3 regions of the Terribacillus sp. FSL K6-0262 genome follow, and region 1 is predicted to be linked to each of the others. Evidence: riboswitches for the same ligand, from Rfam matches in the RefSeq annotation. Region 1 holds a riboswitch; each other region holds the start of a gene.
The links. Region 1 has a riboswitch for thiamine pyrophosphate ahead of MHI54_RS02005 (YkoF family thiamine/hydroxymethylpyrimidine-binding protein). Riboswitches for the same ligand answer to the same signal wherever they lie in the genome.

Region 1 (3,255 bases):
CCTCCACCGTCAGCATGCAAAATTGAGTTTCGGGATCTTGGAATACAGTCCCGACCTCCAAATTGATTTTCCCGCTTTTGTAATCCTCGATATTCGTACCGGCAAAGAAGATGTCACCGCTCATTTCCCCGTCGAGCTCTTTCGGATATAAACCATTCAGGCAATAGGTGAGTGTGCTTTTCCCGGAACCGCTTGGTCCAAGAAGGAGCATGCTGTCACCTTCCAGCATCCTAAAGCTCAACTTGGATAAAGTGGGGCTGCTTTCTTCCGCGAAGGCAACGGTCAGCTGGTCGACTTCCAGAATCGGCTTTTTCATCCTGCTTTTCGCTGGCGATGCATTTTGCCGAGCGGGAAGCTCGTCAACGTTCCTGTTTTAGCCAGCGCCTCACTGATAGCTTTACCGATCAGGCCGCTAATGACAGCGCCGCTGATGATCCGTACTATCAACATAAGCGCAACATAGGAAGGATCAAGCGCGGCAAAGCCTCCGCGGAAGTATCCCCAGATGAAGCTTGTGATGGCGGCGCCCACGCCGGCACCCATCAATACGAACACATGATAAGAACGATAGCGTGTCATGGCAAATACAGCTTCTGAACCAAGTCCCTGCACGATAGCCGTAAGGATGACGATTGGACCGGCACTGCTGCCGATCAGCACCTCGACGATGCCGGCAATCGTTTCCGAAACAAGGGCGACACCAGGTTTTTGGATGATATAGGCAGCCACGATGGAGACAAGGAACCAGACTCCAAAGATGATATCGGTCCCGATCGGTCCGACAAGCCCCATCATCACCACGTTGACAGGCAGGAATAATAGATACACAATACCGAATACGACAGCAAGCGCAGCCATGACGACAATATCCTTCATCCGCCAGCTTTTCATTTGATCACATCCTTGGCAGAAGGACTGTTAGCTGACATGGTGACCGTCATGACGGTATGGGAAGATCCGGAGCTCTCCGTTTCGGTGAATACATGCTCCAATCCTTCAAAAACATCAACGGCATTGCCATCAAGCCGGGTGGAATAATGAGACTTGGATACAGCGATACCGTGAGAGCGCATATTCTCGATCTGGCTGTAGATGGTGTCCATATAATTGCCGCCGCCTAATGGATAGAGCGAGAATTTGGATGCGGTATCCAGCTTCATGCCTCCCGTGGTCGGAAGGTTGAGCTTGACCTCGTCTTCGGCCATATAGACATCTCCTGCAGAATCACCAGGACAGCCGATCGAGTAAGTGCCATTGAACACGACATGCTCACCGTCTTTGGCTGCTGCCAAAAATATAGCAGAGGTGACATCGAATACATGCGGAATCCTTCCGCGCACAAGCGTTGTCACATCATCCGTCTCGATCCATACTTTTGAGGTATCGACGGCTTCCAATGCCTCCAAAATGATTTCCTTGAATCTGTCCGCCATCGGGTAAACCGAAAAGCTGCAGCCTGCGATTCTGCTTGTTCCGCATTGATTTTGCATTTCCATAAAGAATCCTCCTGATTTTTTGCAAATAAAAAAGCGACGGCACCATAGGGCGCAGTCGCAGAATATACACAAAAGAATAGGACCATTCTGGCTGCACTTCCCCACGCTGGTATTATCCAGATCGAGTTCAAAGGGTCAGAATCACATGATTCCTCTCAGCCGTTGCCAGCTCCCCCAGTGCGTCGCTCGTTATGCAATTGATAGGTTAATAGTAAAAAAAGAAAAACGATTTGTAAAGGGTTTCTTGTTGGACCATCTGATTTTTTGTTGTGCATCAGTCGATGATGATAATCTTGACAAGCTATTTCTTTTTGATCGTTATTGTCCAAGCGGCCTCACCCAATTGCTCATATGCAGTTACTTCATGACCTGCTTCGGCAGCCCATCTGGGAATGGATTCGGTTCCCTGGGTGCAATCGAATTGCACCTCCAGCTCATCGCCGGAATGCAGGTCTTTTATGGCTTCCTTTGCTTCCACTAATGGGAAGGGGCAGACCATTCCCATTACTTCCAATGTTTTCTTCATTTGAATACACTCCTTTATGCTGGTATTGCATGTGTTGATTGTCTGGTTTTCTTACGCGGCCGTACATAGACAAAGTAAGAAGCTGTCCATGTTCCTAAAATCATGAATGCCAACGAAATCCATCCTTGCCACGTCATCATGGCAGTCATCACAAGACCGTTGCCGATCGAACAGCCGCCCGCTAAGGCTGCACCGAAGCCCATCATGATTCCGCCGCTGAAGCTTTGGATGGTTGTTTTCACATCAGGCAGCCTGAACCGGAATTCACCGCTCATTTTTGCTGCGAACAAAGATCCTATGAAGATGCCAAGCACAAGGAAGACACCCCAGTTGATGAAGCTCCATTCCCCTGTCACTAAAAATTGAAGGATATTTGCAGAAGGCGTCGTGATGCCCAAACCTGAGATGCGTCCGGCAGCAACACTCAATGGCCAAGCCAGGATAGCAATGAGCCCGATGAGAATTGCCGTTATGAAAGGATGCCAGCGCTTCTCGAATAGAATATGTGCCAGACCAGTTCTTTTTGGCTTCAAACCAGGAATCTTTACTTGTGGTTTGCGCAGCGTACGATAAACGATCAACCCGACTATCACAGTGAATAAGCCGATCAATATCCAATTGTTCACCCCGAAAGTTGCGGCGATGGAGTTATTCTCCAGCTGTACTTCTTTTACCGTTGTGTCCAAGGGCAGCAATGCACCAGACTTCATCATGGCAGCTGTAAGCATATAACCTGCCAGTGCAATCCAGCTGCCGATCAGACCTTCCCCGGCACGATACCAAGTGCCTGTTGCACAGCCGCCAGCAAAAACAATACCGATACCAAAGATGAAAGAACCGATGATTACCGCAATGATGGGCAGTGTACCTGCACTGAATTCAAAAACTCCCAAACTGATCAATGTATAAACGCCGATACTTTGAATGGCAATTGCAATCAGCAGGGCATAAAACATCCGGTTATCTTTCGCTAAATACATATCGCGAAAGCCGCCTGTCAAACAAAAACGGCCCCGCTGCATGACAAAGCCAAGCAGGGCTCCGCATAACAAGCCTGTTAAGATCATTTGGATCATCGAAACACCCCTTCTTAACCCGAGTATTCTTATAAGTTTTTATGATAATGCTTCCCTCCCTCAGAATCAACCCCTAATTTTGGTTTATTCTGAATTTGACGAGTGATGGTTATTTTTGCTAAGTGAAAATTGTGATAAAGTTGGTCAAAAGGGGGTA
Region 2 (3,255 bases), 850 kb from region 1:
TTTGTCGAAGATGACGCAACTGAAGAAGGAGCTGCCTCATCCGGTTCGCTTTCGTATCTTGCGGAAGAGCTGCAAACCTCTGTGGCCCGTTTCCGGATATGATTCAATTGGCCAGCAGATAGTAAACGATAAAAGACAAGATGATGAACAGAAAAATATATATAAAGATTTTCACTATGGACCCCTCCTTAAGAAGTAGACGAATACTTCCTGGAAAAGGGTTCATTTTTTTACATGCTTTGTCTGCAATTTGTGCATACTACCCCCAGTATGTATAAAAAAGGAGGCCAACGGTATGGCATTTCAGCCAGGGGATATCGTCTATGTGATCATTCGCAATCCTCATGCACAGGGAGTGGCAAATATACAGGAAGCAGCAGTCGTCCATCATCCGGAAAAGCCCGGGGAACTTGCTTTGTTCATTTATGAAACGTATTATCCGCTGACGGATGAAGTTGCAGTCTATCAGGATCTTGGCGAGGCGGAGGAGGCGTATGTGTCTGCTTTCGGCCTGACCGAGGGTGGGTATTATGGTTAAACCGTTCGTGCCGCAGCTCGTCTATATCGAGCCCAGGGCATTGGAGTATCCGCTTGGCGTGAAACTTCGGGATAAATTCCAGGACATGGGAGTGGAAATCCGTGAGACCACTTCCCATAACCAGGTTCGTAATCTGCCGGGGGAAAATGAGTTCCAGAAGTATCGCACTGCCAAATCGACATTGGTCGTCGGCGTACGGAAAACATTGAAATTCGATACGTCCAAACCATCTGCGGAATATGCGATTCCTTTTGCGACAGGATGTATGGGACATTGCCATTATTGCTACCTGCAGACAACGATGGGATCCAAACCTTATATCCGTACGTATGTGAATACAGATGAGATTTTCGAGGCGGCAGAGCAATATATGCAGGAGAGGGCGCCTGAAGAGACGCGTTTCGAGGCTTCCTGTACTTCGGATATTGTCGGCATCGACCATCTGACGCACACGCTGAAACATGCAATAGAATACTTCGGTCGATCCAAACATGGACAGCTGCGTTTCGTGACGAAATTTGCCCATGTGGATCATTTGCTGGACGCAGATCATCAGGGACGGACAAGGTTCCGATTCAGCATCAATGATGACTATGTGATCAAATACTTCGAACCTGGAACCTCCCGTTTGAAAGATCGGATCGAAGCTGCCGTGAAAGTTGCAGAAGCAGGTTATCCGCTTGGCTTCATCGTTGCTCCGATTTATCTGCATGAGGGCTGGCAGAAGGGCTATCCGGAAATGCTGGAGCATCTGGAAGCAGCGCTGCCCGCTCATGCCAAAAAGAACCTTACCTTTGAATTGATCCAGCACCGTTTCACAAAGCCGGCAAAACGTGTCATCCAGAAAAATTACCCGATGACAAAGCTGGAACTCGATGAAAACAAGCGGAAATATAAATGGGGCCGCTACGGTATCGGGAAGTATGTTTATCAGAATGAGGAACAGGAAGAAATCAAAGACATTCTTGGGAGCACGATCTATAAAATGTTCCCGCATTCACGGATTGAATATTTCACTTGATGCATCGGTTGACAATCTTATCCATGCATGTGATAGTTAAAGGGACAATTGAATTTGAGGAAGTCCACTAGGGGTGCCGTTCGGCTGAGATAAGAGAGATCTTTATCCCTTTGAACCTGATCTGGTTAACACCAGCGTAGGGAAGTGGAGCCGGATTCGTGTGAACTTTGACACTATCGCTATGTATACGAGTCGCTCCATACTTCTGGAGCGGCTTTTTTATTTAGCCGGCGCCAATCACTCTTCATCAGGGCTTTCTCCAATAAGGGGAGGAATTTACATGTTTTCTGCACAATTGAGAGAAGAAGCAAACCCGGTTTTCGAAGCAATCTATCAGCATCCTTTCGTCGAAGGAGTTGCAAATGGCCATGTGCCTAAAGAGGCGCTGATCCATTACGTGAAGGCAGACTATGAGTACCTGACTGCATTCGCTCGTATTTATGGCTTGGCAGTAAGCAAATGTGAGACAAGGGAAGAGATGGATTTCTATCAGTCCCAGATTAATTTTGTCCTGCATAGTGAAATTCATCCGCATAATGTGTTCTGTAAGGTGGCTGGTGTGAAATACGAGGATTTGCAGCGTATGACACCGCCGCCGGCAGCAGATCATTACATTTCCCACATGATGAATAGTGCTGTACATGGTGATATCGGGGAGCTGATGGCAGCACTCCTGCCTTGCCCGTGGACGTATCAAGCGCTGGCTGCCCATATTATCGAGACGAAGGAGCCGGATGAATCCAATCCGTTCCTGGAATGGATCCAGTTCTATGCCAGCAGGGAAGACGGTATGCCGGATGTGACAGCCGAGCTTTGCAAGCGGCTGGACAAATGGGCGGAAACAGCAGGATCTGCTGCCAAGGAACGAGCGCGTAAAGCATTCCTGAAAAGCTGTATGCTGGAACATGCCTTTTGGGAGATGGCAACCACCGAGCAAGATTGGATGATACCATTGAAAGGGGAGTCCCTTCATGCCTGATGTGAAGAGTGCTTTGACGATTGCCGGTACGGATCCTTCAGGCGGTGCCGGCATCCAGGCTGATCTGAAGACATTCCAAGAGCGCGAGGTATATGGCATGAGCGTGATAACATCCCTTGTCGCCCAGAACACGACTGGTGTGCAGGCAATTCATCATGTTCCGGTCGAATTTCTAAAGCAGCAGCTGGAATCCATTTTTTCGGACATCATCCCGGCTGCTGTAAAGACCGGAATGATTGCATCGGAAGAGATGATGCGCTGTATCGCTGCTATGCTGAATGATGCAAATACCATTTATGTCATGGATCCTGTCATGTATGCCAAAAGCGGGCATGCCCTAATGGGAGAAGATTCGAGAGATGCGCTGAAGACACATCTCGTGCCGCTGGCATCACTGGTTACGCCGAACGTACCGGAAGCGGAAGAACTAACTGGAATGCGGATAGAGGACGAAGCCAGTATGAAAACAGCGGCAAAAAGAATCGTCAGGGAATATGGGGCAAAAGCTGTCCTTATGAAAGGCGGGCATATGGAAGATGCTTTAGCTGCAGATTGGCTTTATGATGGGGAAAACTTTACGTCCTACACAGCCGAGCGAATCCCGACAAAGCATACTCATGGAACAGGATGCACATATTCGGCGGCAATCACAGCGGAATTGGCGAAGGGGAGATCGTTGCAGGAGGCAGTCAAAATCGGCAAGGAGTTTGTAACAGA
Region 3 (3,255 bases), 1.0 Mb from region 1:
TGCATGCTGCCTGCCATTCAGTTGAATGCTCACATCAATACCTCCTCATCGGTATGCAGTCGGTCGACTCGAAACGCTTCCGTCCATACTTCAGGAACTGCCTTACCGTCAATCAAGTCACAGATCATCTTACCTGTAACCGGCGCAAGCAGAATCCCATTGCGCTGATGACCAGCAGCAATGAATAATCCCTTCATCTCTGGATGCTCCCCGATCAGCGGCTTGCCATCGATCGTCTGAGGTCTGAGACCGGCCCAGCTTCTGAGAAAAGGCATCTTATCTATCCCCGGCAGCATCTGTCTCGCCTTCTCCATGACCCTGTGTATACCCCCGGATGTCGGCTCTGTACTCCAATCTCCCCTGACCTTTGTTGCACCGATGATCAGCTCATCATTGTTCCGAGGAACAATATAATGCTGGTCATGGAATAAACTGCAGGAGAGCGGTATCTCTGTATTGGTGACAGCGATGCATTCCCCTTTCACCGGATATACCGGTGTCCCCAAGCCAATCCGCTGCAAAAGGGCATTACTCCATACCCCGCCGGCAATGACCACATACTCCGCCTGCCATTCTCCCTTGGAGGTCTGTATCCGATATTGCCCATCTTCCTTTGCAATGCCTTCCACTCGAGTGAACGCATGTATACGGGCTCCTGATATTTTGGCTGCCGAACAGAATCCTCTGCAGGCAATGGCTGGTGTGACATGTACATCGTCCGCTATATGGATCGCTCCTTCCAGGGACTTGGTCAGCCCCGGCACTTCTTTTTCCGCAGCAGCTCGGTCCAGCCACGTCACACCTTCCAAGGAACAAATATCGGATAGCCTTGCTCTTTCTTCTGCCGTAAAAACAAGCTGCAGTAATCCGCCTGTACGCCGTTCGATATCTATCCCTGTAAGCGCACGTATATCGGCTTCCGCTTCTTCGTACAGCTGTTGGCTAGTCCGGGCAAAGGAATAAAGCAAAGCACCGAACTCTTTATACTCCGAATGGGCGCCTAGCATGCCCGCTGCGGCTCGTGTCGAGCCTGACCCAATCTGTCCGGCTTCGAATAAATCGACCCGGTGCCCTGCCTTTGCCAAATAATAAGCGATTGCACTGCCGATGATACCCCCTCCAACCACAGCTACCTCACTGGATTGCTTCAAGACGTGAACACTCCTCCCTTAATTCCTTTACAGCCTCAAGCGGTTGTTTTGCTGAAAAAATACCGCTCATTACAGCAGCGCCATCCAATTCAAGCGCTTTCAGCACAGCTAACCTCTCTGCCGTGATTCCTCCTATCCCATACATCGGCACTTGGATGCTCTGCCGGATTCGCACTGGATTGGATAGCGGCTGAGGGGCTTTCCCCTGCTTGCTTGCCGTTGGAAAACAATGACCATATAACACGTATGCCGCACCAGCTGCTTCTGCCTCCATGGCTTCCTCAAATGAATGGACGGGAGCCCCGATCCGCAGCTCCGGATACTGCCTTTTCAACTCTTTCAATGGCAGTCCATGCCCTGGTACATGCACCTGCTTCAAGCCAAGCAGCAATGCTGCATCAACCCGGTCATTGATCCAAAGCTTTTCCTCTGGCAGTCCTTCCTTCACTAACTCCCGGCATAGCTGATACACCGCTCCAGCCGGCTTGTTCTTTTCCCGGATCTGTACATGATCGACATAAGGATGAATATCCAGCAAAATACGCAGCAAGTCGGGAATATCATGCCTGTCATCTGTTACTGCCATCAATTTGATTGCTATCACCTTCCTTGACGAACAGTCCGGAATACATAAAAAACACCACTCCCCAAAAGGAAAGTGGTGTGTACTGTCTGCGAAAAATACATACAAAAGAGCATGTAAACTCGAGTGTCTACACTTTCCTACGCAGGTCCGAACCTGTTCAGGTTATGAGGGTTTAAAGAGTCACCACTCTTAATCTCAGCCCTTATGAAGGGATCCCCTAGTGTGAAAATAAACTATGAACTTACCCATATCGTAGCATAATCAGTATAATTTGCAAGATTTTCTCAATATAAAAAAGACCATCCGAATCGGTCAGATGGCCTCCAAAGAAAATATAAATCAGTATTTATAAGATTGTCCGCCGTCAATCGGCACAACAGTAGCATTGATGAAGTTCGCTTGATCGGAGAGAAGGAATGCAACAAGATAACCGACTTCTTCCGGCTTACCGAAGCGCTTCATCGGGTTGACGCTGACAAATTCTTTGCCTGCCTCTTCCCAGTTATCCCCGCCGATTTGACGCAAGGAACCTTCTACCATTGGAGTCATAATGGCACCTGGTGCGATGGCTTTGATGCTGACGCCGAATTGCCCGTATTCGATTCCGGAGTTCTTCGTCAAACCTACCACACCATGCTTACTTGCTGCATAGCCAGACTGGTTGCCGATTCCGCGGATTCCGCCTACGCTAGCTGTATTCACTACAGAACCATGACCTTGCTCCTTCATTACTTTCAATACATGACGCATACCGTAGAAAACACCATTCAAGTTGATGTTCACAACGCGGTCGAATTCATCCACAGGATACTCTTCCGTTAGATTCTGTGTTCCCTCTACACCAGCATTGTTGAAGAAACTGTCGATCTTGCCAAACTGATCAACTGTTTGTTTTACATACGCCTCAACTTCCGGTTCGTTTGCACAGTTTGCCACAATTGTAAGAACTTCTGCTTCCGGTGCTGCTGCAAGGACTTCCTGCTTTGTTTCTTCCAAGCCTTTTTCACTTATATCAACAAGGGAAAGTTTTGCGCCTTCTTTTGCTACTTGAAGTGCTGCTGCACGGCCCAGTCCAGAACCGCCGCCTGTAATCAATACTACTTTATCTTCAAACCGTTCCATGAGAATCTCTCCCTTTTAGTTTTTTAGATTGCCGTGAACCCACCATCGATCGGCACCACCGCGCCATTGATATAAGATGCCTTTCCAGTCAGCAGGAAGGTGACAAGCTCCGCCACTTCTTCCGGCTGGCCAAGACGCTTCTGCGGGATAGGCTCTGTCGCATTTACGAATGCTTCCGGATTCTTTTCCTTATATGCACGAACCATTGGTGTTTCCGTTGTGCCTGGGGCAATTGCATTCACTACGATGCCTTGCGCCGCATACTCAGCAGCCAATGTTTTCGTGATGCCGACCATTGCATGCTTCGTCGCGGAATAGGTGCCGACTGTCGCTTGACCGACAACACCAGCCGTGGACGATGTATTGACAATGCGCCCGCTGCCATTGGCAAGCATC

Region 2: it holds a riboswitch for thiamine pyrophosphate, as region 1 does, so the genes downstream of both, tenA (thiaminase II) here and MHI54_RS02005 (YkoF family thiamine/hydroxymethylpyrimidine-binding protein) in region 1, are expected to answer to the same signal.
Region 3: it holds a riboswitch for thiamine pyrophosphate, as region 1 does, so the genes downstream of both, MHI54_RS07325 (thiamine phosphate synthase) here and MHI54_RS02005 (YkoF family thiamine/hydroxymethylpyrimidine-binding protein) in region 1, are expected to answer to the same signal.

Annotation. Positions count from the first base shown of each region.
Region 1 covers NZ_CP150277.1:396,386-399,640, reverse strand. Annotated here, with positions in the region: gene MHI54_RS02015 (ABC transporter ATP-binding protein) at 1-316, opposite strand, end outside; gene MHI54_RS02010 (ECF transporter S component) at 313-891, opposite strand; gene MHI54_RS02005 (YkoF family thiamine/hydroxymethylpyrimidine-binding protein) at 888-1,490, opposite strand; TPP riboswitch at 1,578-1,682, opposite strand; gene MHI54_RS02000 (sulfurtransferase TusA family protein) at 1,798-2,022, opposite strand; gene MHI54_RS01995 (YeeE/YedE family protein) at 2,037-3,098, opposite strand.
Region 2 covers NZ_CP150277.1:1,245,021-1,248,275, reverse strand. Annotated here, with positions in the region: gene MHI54_RS06425 (hypothetical protein) at 1-102, shown strand, start outside; gene MHI54_RS06420 (transcriptional regulator SplA domain-containing protein) at 296-538, shown strand; gene splB (spore photoproduct lyase) at 531-1,559, shown strand; TPP riboswitch at 1,619-1,719, shown strand; gene tenA (thiaminase II) at 1,840-2,538, shown strand; gene thiD (bifunctional hydroxymethylpyrimidine kinase/phosphomethylpyrimidine kinase) at 2,531-3,255, shown strand, end outside.
Region 3 covers NZ_CP150277.1:1,416,946-1,420,200, forward strand. Annotated here, with positions in the region: gene thiS (sulfur carrier protein ThiS) at 1-33, opposite strand, end outside; gene thiO (glycine oxidase ThiO) at 30-1,151, opposite strand; gene MHI54_RS07325 (thiamine phosphate synthase) at 1,135-1,755, opposite strand; TPP riboswitch at 1,855-1,966, opposite strand; gene MHI54_RS07330 (SDR family oxidoreductase) at 2,077-2,859, opposite strand; gene MHI54_RS07335 (SDR family oxidoreductase) at 2,883-3,255, opposite strand, start outside.